3 regions of the Bacillus mojavensis genome follow, and region 3 is predicted to be linked to each of the others. Evidence: riboswitches for the same ligand, from Rfam matches in the RefSeq annotation. Region 3 holds a riboswitch; each other region holds the start of a gene.
What was found. Region 3 has a riboswitch for thiamine pyrophosphate ahead of thiC (phosphomethylpyrimidine synthase ThiC). Riboswitches for the same ligand answer to the same signal wherever they lie in the genome.
Positions count from the first base shown of each region.

Region 1: another riboswitch for thiamine pyrophosphate. It lies ahead of thiT (energy-coupled thiamine transporter ThiT); the one in region 3 lies ahead of thiC (phosphomethylpyrimidine synthase ThiC).
Region 2: another riboswitch for thiamine pyrophosphate. It lies ahead of HC660_RS07295 (HMP/thiamine ABC transporter substrate-binding protein ThiU); the one in region 3 lies ahead of thiC (phosphomethylpyrimidine synthase ThiC).

Region 1 is NZ_CP051464.1:2,963,625-2,966,901, reverse strand. It holds gene floT (flotillin lipid rafts scaffold protein FloT) at 1-587, shown strand, start outside; gene HC660_RS15595 (GNAT family N-acetyltransferase) at 614-1,138, shown strand; gene thiT (energy-coupled thiamine transporter ThiT) at 1,179-1,757, opposite strand; TPP riboswitch at 1,857-1,958, opposite strand; rRNA gene HC660_RS15585 (16S ribosomal RNA) at 2,368-3,277, shown strand, end outside.
Region 2 is NZ_CP051464.1:1,400,734-1,404,010, reverse strand. It holds gene HC660_RS07305 (sensor histidine kinase) at 1-950, opposite strand, end outside; gene ykoG (two-component system response regulator YkoG) at 954-1,640, opposite strand; TPP riboswitch at 1,742-1,853, shown strand; gene HC660_RS07295 (HMP/thiamine ABC transporter substrate-binding protein ThiU) at 1,950-2,555, shown strand; gene HC660_RS07290 (ECF transporter S component) at 2,552-3,151, shown strand; gene HC660_RS07285 (ABC transporter ATP-binding protein) at 3,138-3,277, shown strand, end outside.
Region 3 is NZ_CP051464.1:954,987-958,263, reverse strand. It holds gene thiC (phosphomethylpyrimidine synthase ThiC) at 1-1,695, opposite strand, end outside; TPP riboswitch at 1,828-1,935, opposite strand; gene HC660_RS04920 (Type 1 glutamine amidotransferase-like domain-containing protein) at 2,004-2,696, opposite strand; gene HC660_RS04915 (spore coat protein) at 2,798-3,022, shown strand; gene HC660_RS04910 (spore coat protein) at 3,019-3,277, shown strand, end outside.

The DNA.
Region 1 (3,277 bases), 2.0 Mb from region 3:
ATTCTGAAGTAAAGAAAAAAGCGGATGCAGACCGCTATTCAGTTGAGCAATCTGCCGCTGCTGAAAAAGCCAAACAGCTAGCCCAAGCCGATGCCAAGAAATACAGCATAGAAGCGATGGCGAAGGCTGAAGCTGAAAGGGTCAGAATTGACGGTCTTGCAAAAGCAGAAGCGGAAAAAGCAAAAGGTGAGACAGAGGCCGAGGTTATTCGCTTAAAAGGTCTTGCTGAAGCGGAAGCGAAAGAAAAAATTGCTGCTGCCTTTGAGCAGTACGGTCAGGCTGCAATTTTCGATATGATTGTCAAAATGCTTCCGGAATACGCGAAACAGGTATCAGCACCGCTTTCAAATATTGATAAGATCACCGTCGTTGATACAGGAGGCAGCGGTGATTCAAGCGGCGCCAACAAAGTCACAAGCTATGCGACAAACTTAATGTCCAGCTTACAAGAAAGCTTAAAAGCGTCTTCGGGAATCGACGTAAAGGAAATGATTGAGAACTTTTCAGGAAAAGGCAACATCAAACAGAGCATCAACGAACTGACAAATGAATTAAAAGAAACAAAACCTGTTCAAAAATCTGAATAACCATTGCGGAAAGGAATAGAGAATGAATGGTGACTATAAGAGAAGCACGAATAGATGATATAAAGGCCATCGCAAAAGTGCACGTTGACAGCTGGATGACAACATACAGCGGCATTGTCTCGGCTGAATACTTAAATGGTTTAAACTACAACGATTTTGAAGCCAAATGGAAAACCCGTTCATTAAAGGGGGTTTTTGTGGCAGAAGATGATAAAGGTTCAGTATTCGGCTTTGCATCTTTTGGTCCTATTCGTACAGAGCAGAAAGGCTATGACGGTGAGTTATATGCCATTTACCTTTTAGAAGAAAAACAGCGGCAAGGTGCAGGCAGAGCACTTTTGACAAAGGGAGCAGATTTTTTGCTTGATCATGGCTTTACGAGCATGTTTGTTTGGGTCGTAGAAGAGAATCCTTCGATTACATTTTATCAGTCGTTTTCACCTGAAAGAGCAGCCCAGGATAGGTTTGAAATCGCAGGAGAAAGTTTGAAAGAAATAGGATTCGCTTGGCCGGATCTTGCTTCATTAAAAAATCTGCTTAACAGAAGATAGAAAACAACCCCCAGCGGAACGGCCGCTGGGGGTTGTTAGATTAAGCTTTTTCAGTTTTCAGCAAGCGCGGAGCTGTCATGAACAATAAACAAAGGACAATCGCACAGATGATGAATGATGGAACCATATAAGTAGCATTATAAGTTAATGAGTAAATCCATACCGGCGTTCCTTTTGGTGCAAAGCTGCCGAAAAATACCGCCCCTGAAATCACATGTGCAGCATAACGCAGAAAACTGCCGATAAAAACTGCGCAAATCACTGATACAATCAATTTTCCTTTTGCTTTTGATAAAGCTGATTTGCGGACAGCGGAAGCGAAAAAGCCGCTTATTCCAACAGCGGCGAACGCTGCAATGTAATCAAGCAATAGCTGAACAGGGTGCTGAAGAAATAGATTTCCAATCGCAATTTGAACAAGACCTGTCAATAGACCGGTGGTAAGACCTGCTTTAACTCCCCAGCGAAATGAAATCAAAAAAATCGGAATCATCATGATGGATACCGATCCTCCTTGAGGCATACGGAGGAACATTCCGGAAACGATGTCTAAAATGACAGCAGCAGCAGTCATGATTGCAATTTCAATAAGACGAACCAGTTGTCTTGGTTGAGCCATAAAAATCCCCTTCCATTGATAGACAATCCAAAAGGACAACAAAAAAGCAGCACGCGGAAGGATAGGAAAGTTCCACGCACTGCTTTACAATCTGCAATTCATTTGACTTTGCCACATCCCTACGCCAGCGTTAACTAACAGGTTCAAAGGGTCAGAACGGAACCGCTCACTCTCAGCTTTTATGCTCCCCTTGTGGTTATCGGATATTTAGTTCGTTTCTACTATACAAGAAAAAGGTTAAAACAACAAGATGATATTGCCTGTGGCAAATATTCATTAATAGATATATGTTTTAAAAAGCATTACAAGTTAGATAGAATTAAAAAAGATTACAGTTTTATTATTTTATAGATTTTTTTAAAAAAACTATTGCAATAAATAATTATAGGTGTTATATTATTAAACGTCGCTGATGAACAGCAGACAAAACAAGAAGCCTCAAAACACTTTGAAAAAAAGTTGTTGACAATCAGAGAGCTGAATGTTATATTAATAAAGCTGCTTCATCGAGAGTGGTGATGATCTTTGAAAACTAAACAAGACAAAACGTACCTGTTAATTCAAGTTTTAAATAAATCGCACAACGATGTGCGTAGTCAGTCAAACTACTTTATCGGAGAGTTTGATCCTGGCTCAGGACGAACGCTGGCGGCGTGCCTAATACATGCAAGTCGAGCGAACAGATGGGAGCTTGCTCCCTGATGTTAGCGGCGGACGGGTGAGTAACACGTGGGTAACCTGCCTGTAAGACTGGGATAACTCCGGGAAACCGGGGCTAATACCGGATGCTTGTTTGAACCGCATGGTTCAAACATAAAAGGTGGCTTCGGCTACCACTTACAGATGGACCCGCGGCGCATTAGCTAGTTGGTGAGGTAACGGCTCACCAAGGCAACGATGCGTAGCCGACCTGAGAGGGTGATCGGCCACACTGGGACTGAGACACGGCCCAGACTCCTACGGGAGGCAGCAGTAGGGAATCTTCCGCAATGGACGAAAGTCTGACGGAGCAACGCCGCGTGAGTGATGAAGGTTTTCGGATCGTAAAGCTCTGTTGTTAGGGAAGAACAAGTACCGTTCAAATAGGGCGGTACCTTGACGGTACCTAACCAGAAAGCCACGGCTAACTACGTGCCAGCAGCCGCGGTAATACGTAGGTGGCAAGCGTTGTCCGGAATTATTGGGCGTAAAGGGCTCGCAGGCGGTTCCTTAAGTCTGATGTGAAAGCCCCCGGCTCAACCGGGGAGGGTCATTGGAAACTGGGGAACTTGAGTGCAGAAGAGGAGAGTGGAATTCCACGTGTAGCGGTGAAATGCGTAGAGATGTGGAGGAACACCAGTGGCGAAGGCGACTCTCTGGTCTGTAACTGACGCTGAGGAGCGAAAGCGTGGGGAGCGAACAGGATTAGATACCCTGGTAGTCCACGCCGTAAACGATGAGTGCTAAGTGTTAGGGGGTTTCCGCCCCTTAGTGCTGCAGCTAACGCATTAAGCACTCCGCCTGGGGAGTACGGTCGCAAG
Region 2 (3,277 bases), 450 kb from region 3:
TGTATGACGGCGCGCGACATTTCGATCAGGTCAACCGTTTTCAGATCAAGCTCCATTTCTTTATGGCTCTTGGCCAGGGTAAGCAGCTGATTGGTCAGTTTTTTCATATGGATCGCTTCCGAATGAATGGCTTCAATGGATTCCTCAAGCACTTCAGGCCTTCTTGCCCCCCAGCGTTTCATTAGATTGCTGTAGCTTTCAATAATGGTGAGCGGGGTTTTCAGCTCGTGTGAAGCGTCTTGGACGAATTGCTGCTGTTTGTCGTAGTGCTCTTTCAGCATGCTCGCCATCTCATTAAAAGTCAGCCCCATTTGATATAATTCGTCGTGCGACTGTCCTTCCAGAGAAATTGTTTTGAATGCTTTTTCTCTCTGGATGTCTTTCATCGTTGTCACCAATTGTCTGATTGGATTGATGATATGGCGGGCGAGTAAGCTGCCAGCAAAGAAGGAAGCGATACAGACCGCTGCGCTGGCCGCAATTAAAATAAATTTTAGCAGAAAAAGACTTTCGTCTGTATGCTCCAGCCTTTCCACGAGCTGAAGAGATACGACTTGTCCATCTGTCCAAATGACAGGGACAGCTGCTGCTGCAAACAGTTTGCCTGTATGCTTTGTCACGTCTGTCGTTTCTCCGCTGTGAAAAGTAAGAGGGAAGTCTTTATATGCTTTTTCCTTGGTGATGGTCATAACGGCTTTCTGATCCGCAGTCACTATCCGTACCATTCCGTTTGCCGGAAGATACGCCTGCAGCATATCCTGCAAAGCCACTCCTTGTGTTTCGGCGGTATGAAGAGCTTCGGCGATATTGTCTGTTTCATCAGCAAGACGGGCTGCATCCTTTGAGGTGAGTGCCGATGAAAAAATGAGATAGACCGCAGTATGGACCAACATTAATAAAATCAACAGCCAAATAGATGTATAAAGATGAATCTTAGTCTTCAGCTTCATCATTTACCCCTTAATGGTATAGCCGACTCCGCGCACGGTATGAATCAGCTGTTTTTCGTAAGGATAGTCCAATTTTTTTCTGATATACCTTATGTACACGTCGACGACATTTGTATCACCGATGTAATCAAACCCCCATACAGAGCTGAGAATTTGCTCCCTCGTCAGCACTTGTTGCGGATGCTTCAGCATATAGACAAGCAAATCAAATTCCCGGGGCGTTAATTCAACTTCTTTGTCTCCCCGTCTGACTTCACGTGTTTTTTCGTTTACTTGCAAATCGTCATATGTCAAAAATGTGCCGATATCCTCTGTTTTGCTTCCGGTTTGGCGAAGTGCCGCTCTGATTCTGGCAAGCAATTCTTCAATTTCAAACGGCTTGGTGACATAGTCATTCGCACCGATGTCCAGCCCTGTTACCTTATCTGGAATGCTGTCGCGGGCGGTTAATAAAATAACCGGTGTTCCTTGATCTGTTTTCCTCAGCCGGCGCAGCACTTCAAGCCCGCTCATCCCTGGCAGCATGACATCAAGCAGCAGCAGGGAATACGAACCTTCGGCGGCCGCGTCAAGCCCTTCAGTGCCATTATGTTTGATGGTCACGCTGTATCCTTCATATTCCAATTCAAGCTGAAGGACCCTGGCGATTTTTTCTTCATCTTCCACAATTAATATGTGCCCTTTTTCCAAATCCGATCATCCTCTCATGTTCCTATATGAAAAAAATGATTTCATTGTTTACAAAATGATTCTTATCATCTATTATGATGTCAAAATAAAAAATTGTATACGGAAAGCACTAGGGGTGCTGTTATGGCTGAGATAAAGCGCGAAAAAACACGCTTTGATCCCTTATGACCCGATCTGGATAATACCAGCGTGGGGAAGTGCAGGTTGACCGAAAGGTGTATTTTTTCGTGCGCTTACTCGATCTATGACTGCATATTCCCTAAGGATATGCAGTTTTTTATTTTACCAAAAAAACAGGAGGTCAGAGAAATGGACAACTTATGCGGTACAAGCAGAATCGCCGGTTTTCGGTTCTCTTTATACCCAATGACGGATGATTTTATCAGTGTGATTAAGTCTGCGCTGAAAAAAACCGATACGTCAAAGGTTTGGACAAAAACCGATCATATCAGCACAGTTTTGCGCGGATCGATCGAGCATGTATTCGACGCCGCCAAAGCCATCTACCTTTATGCAGCAAATAGCGAAAAACACATCGTTATGAACGGGACGTTTTCCATCGGCTGCCCCGGCGATACACAAGGAGATACATTTCTGACAGCAGATGAAAAGCGTGTCAACGAAGAATTTGTCCATACCCTGAAAGCAGAGGCTCCATGCCAATTTGCACTTTATCCGATGAATGAGCCGGATTATATGGACATCATCATGAAAGCTGTTGAAATCGCTAAGGCTGACGGCACCTTTGTTCAGGGTGTTCATTACGCAAGTGAGCTAGACGGAGATGCACACGACGTGTTCCGAACGCTGGAAGCCGCTTTCCGCATGGCAAATCAGCAAACAACACACGTCACAATGACCGTGAACTTCTCGGCAAACAGTCCATCAAGAAAACAGAAAGCAGGGATAAAATGAAAAGCTGGAAAGTAAAAGAAATTGTCATCATGTCCGTAATCAGTATTGTTTTTGCCATTGTTTATTTAGTATTCACTCATTTTGGAAACGTACTTGCAGGGATGTTCGGGCCCATCGCTTATGAACCTATTTACGGCATTTGGTTTATCGTGTCGGTGATTGCCGCGTACATCATTCGCAAACCGGGGGCTGCCCTTGTATCTGAAGTCATCGCAGCTCTCGTTGAATGTTTGCTGGGAAATCCTTCAGGCCCGATGGTTATCGTGATCGGCGTTGTTCAAGGTCTCGGAGCAGAAGCAGTATTTCTTGCGACACGCTGGAAAGCATATTCCCTTCCTGTGCTGCTTCTGGCGGGTATGGGGTCTTCGGTGGCCAGCTTTATTTATGATCTCTTTGTTTCCGGTTATGCGGCGTATTCACCGGGATACCTGCTCATTATGCTTGTGATCCGTCTCGTTTCAGGTGCGGTTCTAGCCGGACTTCTTGGAAAAGCTGTCAGCGATTCTCTCGCATATACGGGCGTCTTAAACGGAATGGCGCTGGGAAAGGAACTGAAAAAGAAACGGAAACGGGTATCTAATCATGCAAGCCTATAATACGTTACTTTCGGTTGACCGGCTTCGTTTTTCATATGAAGAAAACGAGAAACCGATTTTTCAAGAGATAACGTTTGAGCTCCTAAAAGGAGAATGCGCTTTATTGTTAGGGCCGAGCGGGTGCGG
Region 3 (3,277 bases):
ATTGAGCTCTTTGTCTTTGGCATAATCACGGATATCCTGAGAAATTCTCATGCTGCAAAATTTCGGCCCGCACATCGAACAGAAATGAGCCGTTTTCGCCCCTTCGGCAGGCAGTGTCTCATCATGATATTCAAGTGCTCTTTCCGGATCAAGCGACAGGTTAAATTGGTCGCGCCAGCGGAATTCAAAGCGGGCTTTTGATAAAGCGTCATCTCGTATTTGCGCTCCCGGATGCCCTTTTGCAAGATCAGCCGCATGCGCCGCAATTTTGTATGTAATAACCCCTTCCCGCACATCTTCACGGTTTGGCAGCCCTAGATGCTCCTTCGGCGTCACATAACAAAGCATGGCCGTTCCATACCAGCCGATCATCGCCGCTCCGATCGCTGATGTAATGTGGTCATAGCCCGGTGCAATATCCGTCGTCAGCGGCCCTAGCGTGTAAAAAGGCGCTTCTTTACAGATTTCCATTTGTTTATCGACGTTCTCCTTAATTTTATGCATCGGCACATGACCAGGCCCCTCAATCATCACCTGAACATCATGCTTCCAGGCAATTTGCGTGAGTTCTCCGAGCGTCTCTAATTCAGCAAACTGCGCTTCGTCATTTGCATCGGCAATTGACCCTGGGCGAAGCCCGTCTCCAAGAGAAAAGGCAATATCATACGTTTTCATAATTTCACAGATTTCTTCAAAATGAGTATATAGAAAGCTTTCCTGATGATGAGCCAGACACCACTGTGCCATAATCGCTCCTCCGCGTGACACAATTCCCGTTGTCCGTTTGGCGGTTAGCGGTACATATCGCAGCAAAACACCCGCATGAATCGTGAAATAATCCACACCCTGTTCAGCCTGCTCAATCAGCGTGTCACGGTAGATTTCCCACGTTAAATCCTCCGCTACACCGTTTACTTTTTCAAGCGCCTGATAGATCGGCACGGTGCCAACCGGAACCGGGCAATTTCTGATAATCCATTCACGCGTCGTATGAATGTCTTTCCCCGTGGAAAGATCCATCATCGTATCTGCTCCCCAGCGAATCGCCCACGTCATTTTTTCCACTTCTTCTTCAATCGAAGACGTAACCGCTGAATTTCCGATATTCGCGTTAATTTTCACATGAAAATTCCGGCCGATAATCATTGGTTCACTTTCTGGATGATTAATATTTGCTGGAATAATCGCCCTGCCGCTGGCTACCTCATCTCTCACAAATTCGGGAGACACATGCTCACGAATTGCGATAAACTCCATCTCAGGTGTAATGATTCCTTTTTTGGCATAATGCATTTGAGTGACATTTTGGCCCGCTTTCGCCCGCAGCGGTTTCCGCTTTAACCCGGGATAGCTTACATTAGGGTTAGCCTTTTTATAGCCGTTGTCTTCTGGCTTCACAGCACGTCCATCGTATTCCTCAACATCGCCGCGCCCAGTGATCCACCTGTGGCGGAGCGGTTTTAAACCTTCTTGAATATTAATCTTCACATCGGGGTCCGTATACGGTCCGCTTGTATCATAGACACGAACCGGTGCGTTTTCCTCTTCGCCAAATGATCCTGTCGTCGGACTAAGTTCAATTTCTCTCATCGGCACTTGAATATCCGGCGATGCACCCTCTACATATACTTTTTTACTCCCCGAAAAACTCGACATAATGGAAATGTTGGCTTGCTGCACTGAATGATTTTGCATTACTTATCCTTCCCCTCTCTTTGTTTGAAAGGACAAAATCAAGCCCATAACCAGCACAAAAAACCGGATTCAGTTGAATGAACCCGGTTACAGTCAGAAAGAAACATATTATTGCAGTATACGGCAACAATAAAAACAATTCCTCTACTTCCCCACGCTGGTACGAACCAGATCAGGTCCAAAGGGTTAAGAAGCATATCTTCTCTCTCAGCCCGCCAGCGGGCACCCCTAGTAACTATTAATTTCCCACTCATCTTATCATAAAAACAAACTGAAAAAAAGAGGAATGTATAAAATATTCAGCATATTCAAGACAAATATGTAATTGGCAATGCTGTTTCAGAGACACCATTTTCATGAAGCAACACCTCATACGCATTTGCATGAAATCTTGAACTTACAGCCTGAAAAAACTGATCATCAATAAAGTGAAGAGCTGCTCCATCATCCGCCGCATAACCGTTGCTCAACGCTTTCTCTAATATCAGGCGATGATATGAAGGTCTCCGATCCTTCTCCCCATCATAATGAGGACAAAAACTGCCTTGCAAAAAACCTAAGCTTTTCAAGCCGGTCAGCTGTCCGGCAGAATCCGTCACTCCTTCTTCAAACCAGCAGATCGCACCGGCACTTAGTCCCGCCAAAATAGTGCCGTTCTCCCAAGCTTCTCTTAATATATGATCCAGTCCCCACTCCTTCCACAGCACCAGTAAATTTCTTGTATTACCTCCGCCGACATAAATCACATCTTTCTCCAAGATAAAGGAGGCTAAATCTGTTGTCGGCGGCTTAAACAAAGACAAATGAGACGGGTCACAATCAAGCTGTTGAAAAGCATGATAAAACCGCTGGACATAATTCTCTGCATCCCCGCTTGCCGTTGGCAGAAAACAAATGCGAGGTGAGGGCTGCTTTGACTGATTAATGATAAATTGATCAAGAACCAGATGATCTGGTTCCATTGAAAAACCACCGCCGCCCATCGCAATAATTTGTTTCATCATCCGACTCTCCCAAGAAAATATTTTATCCATTATAGCACTTTCGCATAAAAGCATGAGACAAGGCAAAAATACCTTTGAACCAGGAGGTGACCGAAAAAATGGAACAAGACCGTTTGGCAAACCACGAAACAGTTGATTTACACGAAATCCTCAACTTCAAAACCGTATGTTTACTTAAATCAAAAATGATGCAGGGGCTGGTGTTCGATCAGGAACTGAGAGCCCTTATGGAGAAGGATGTACAGCAGTCTGTACGGGACGTAACTGAACTTCAGAGCAACTATCAAAAGGCTCCGACAATAACAGGAGGTGACGATCATTGAACGATTTCTTAGACCCGAAAAACGCAAAAGGCATGCCTGACCTTGCTGATTCGGCACTCGCCCTTGATTTCTTAATTTCCGTAAAAACCGGTATCAAAAATTATGCTGTCGCCATCACGGAAACCGCAAGCCCAGAACTCAGAACAGCATTGCGCAATCAATTGGACGCCGCCATTTACCTGCACGGCGAACTATCACAGCTCATGATGGAAAAAGGCTGGCTTTTCCCTTCTGACTTGGACAAACAATTTCAAA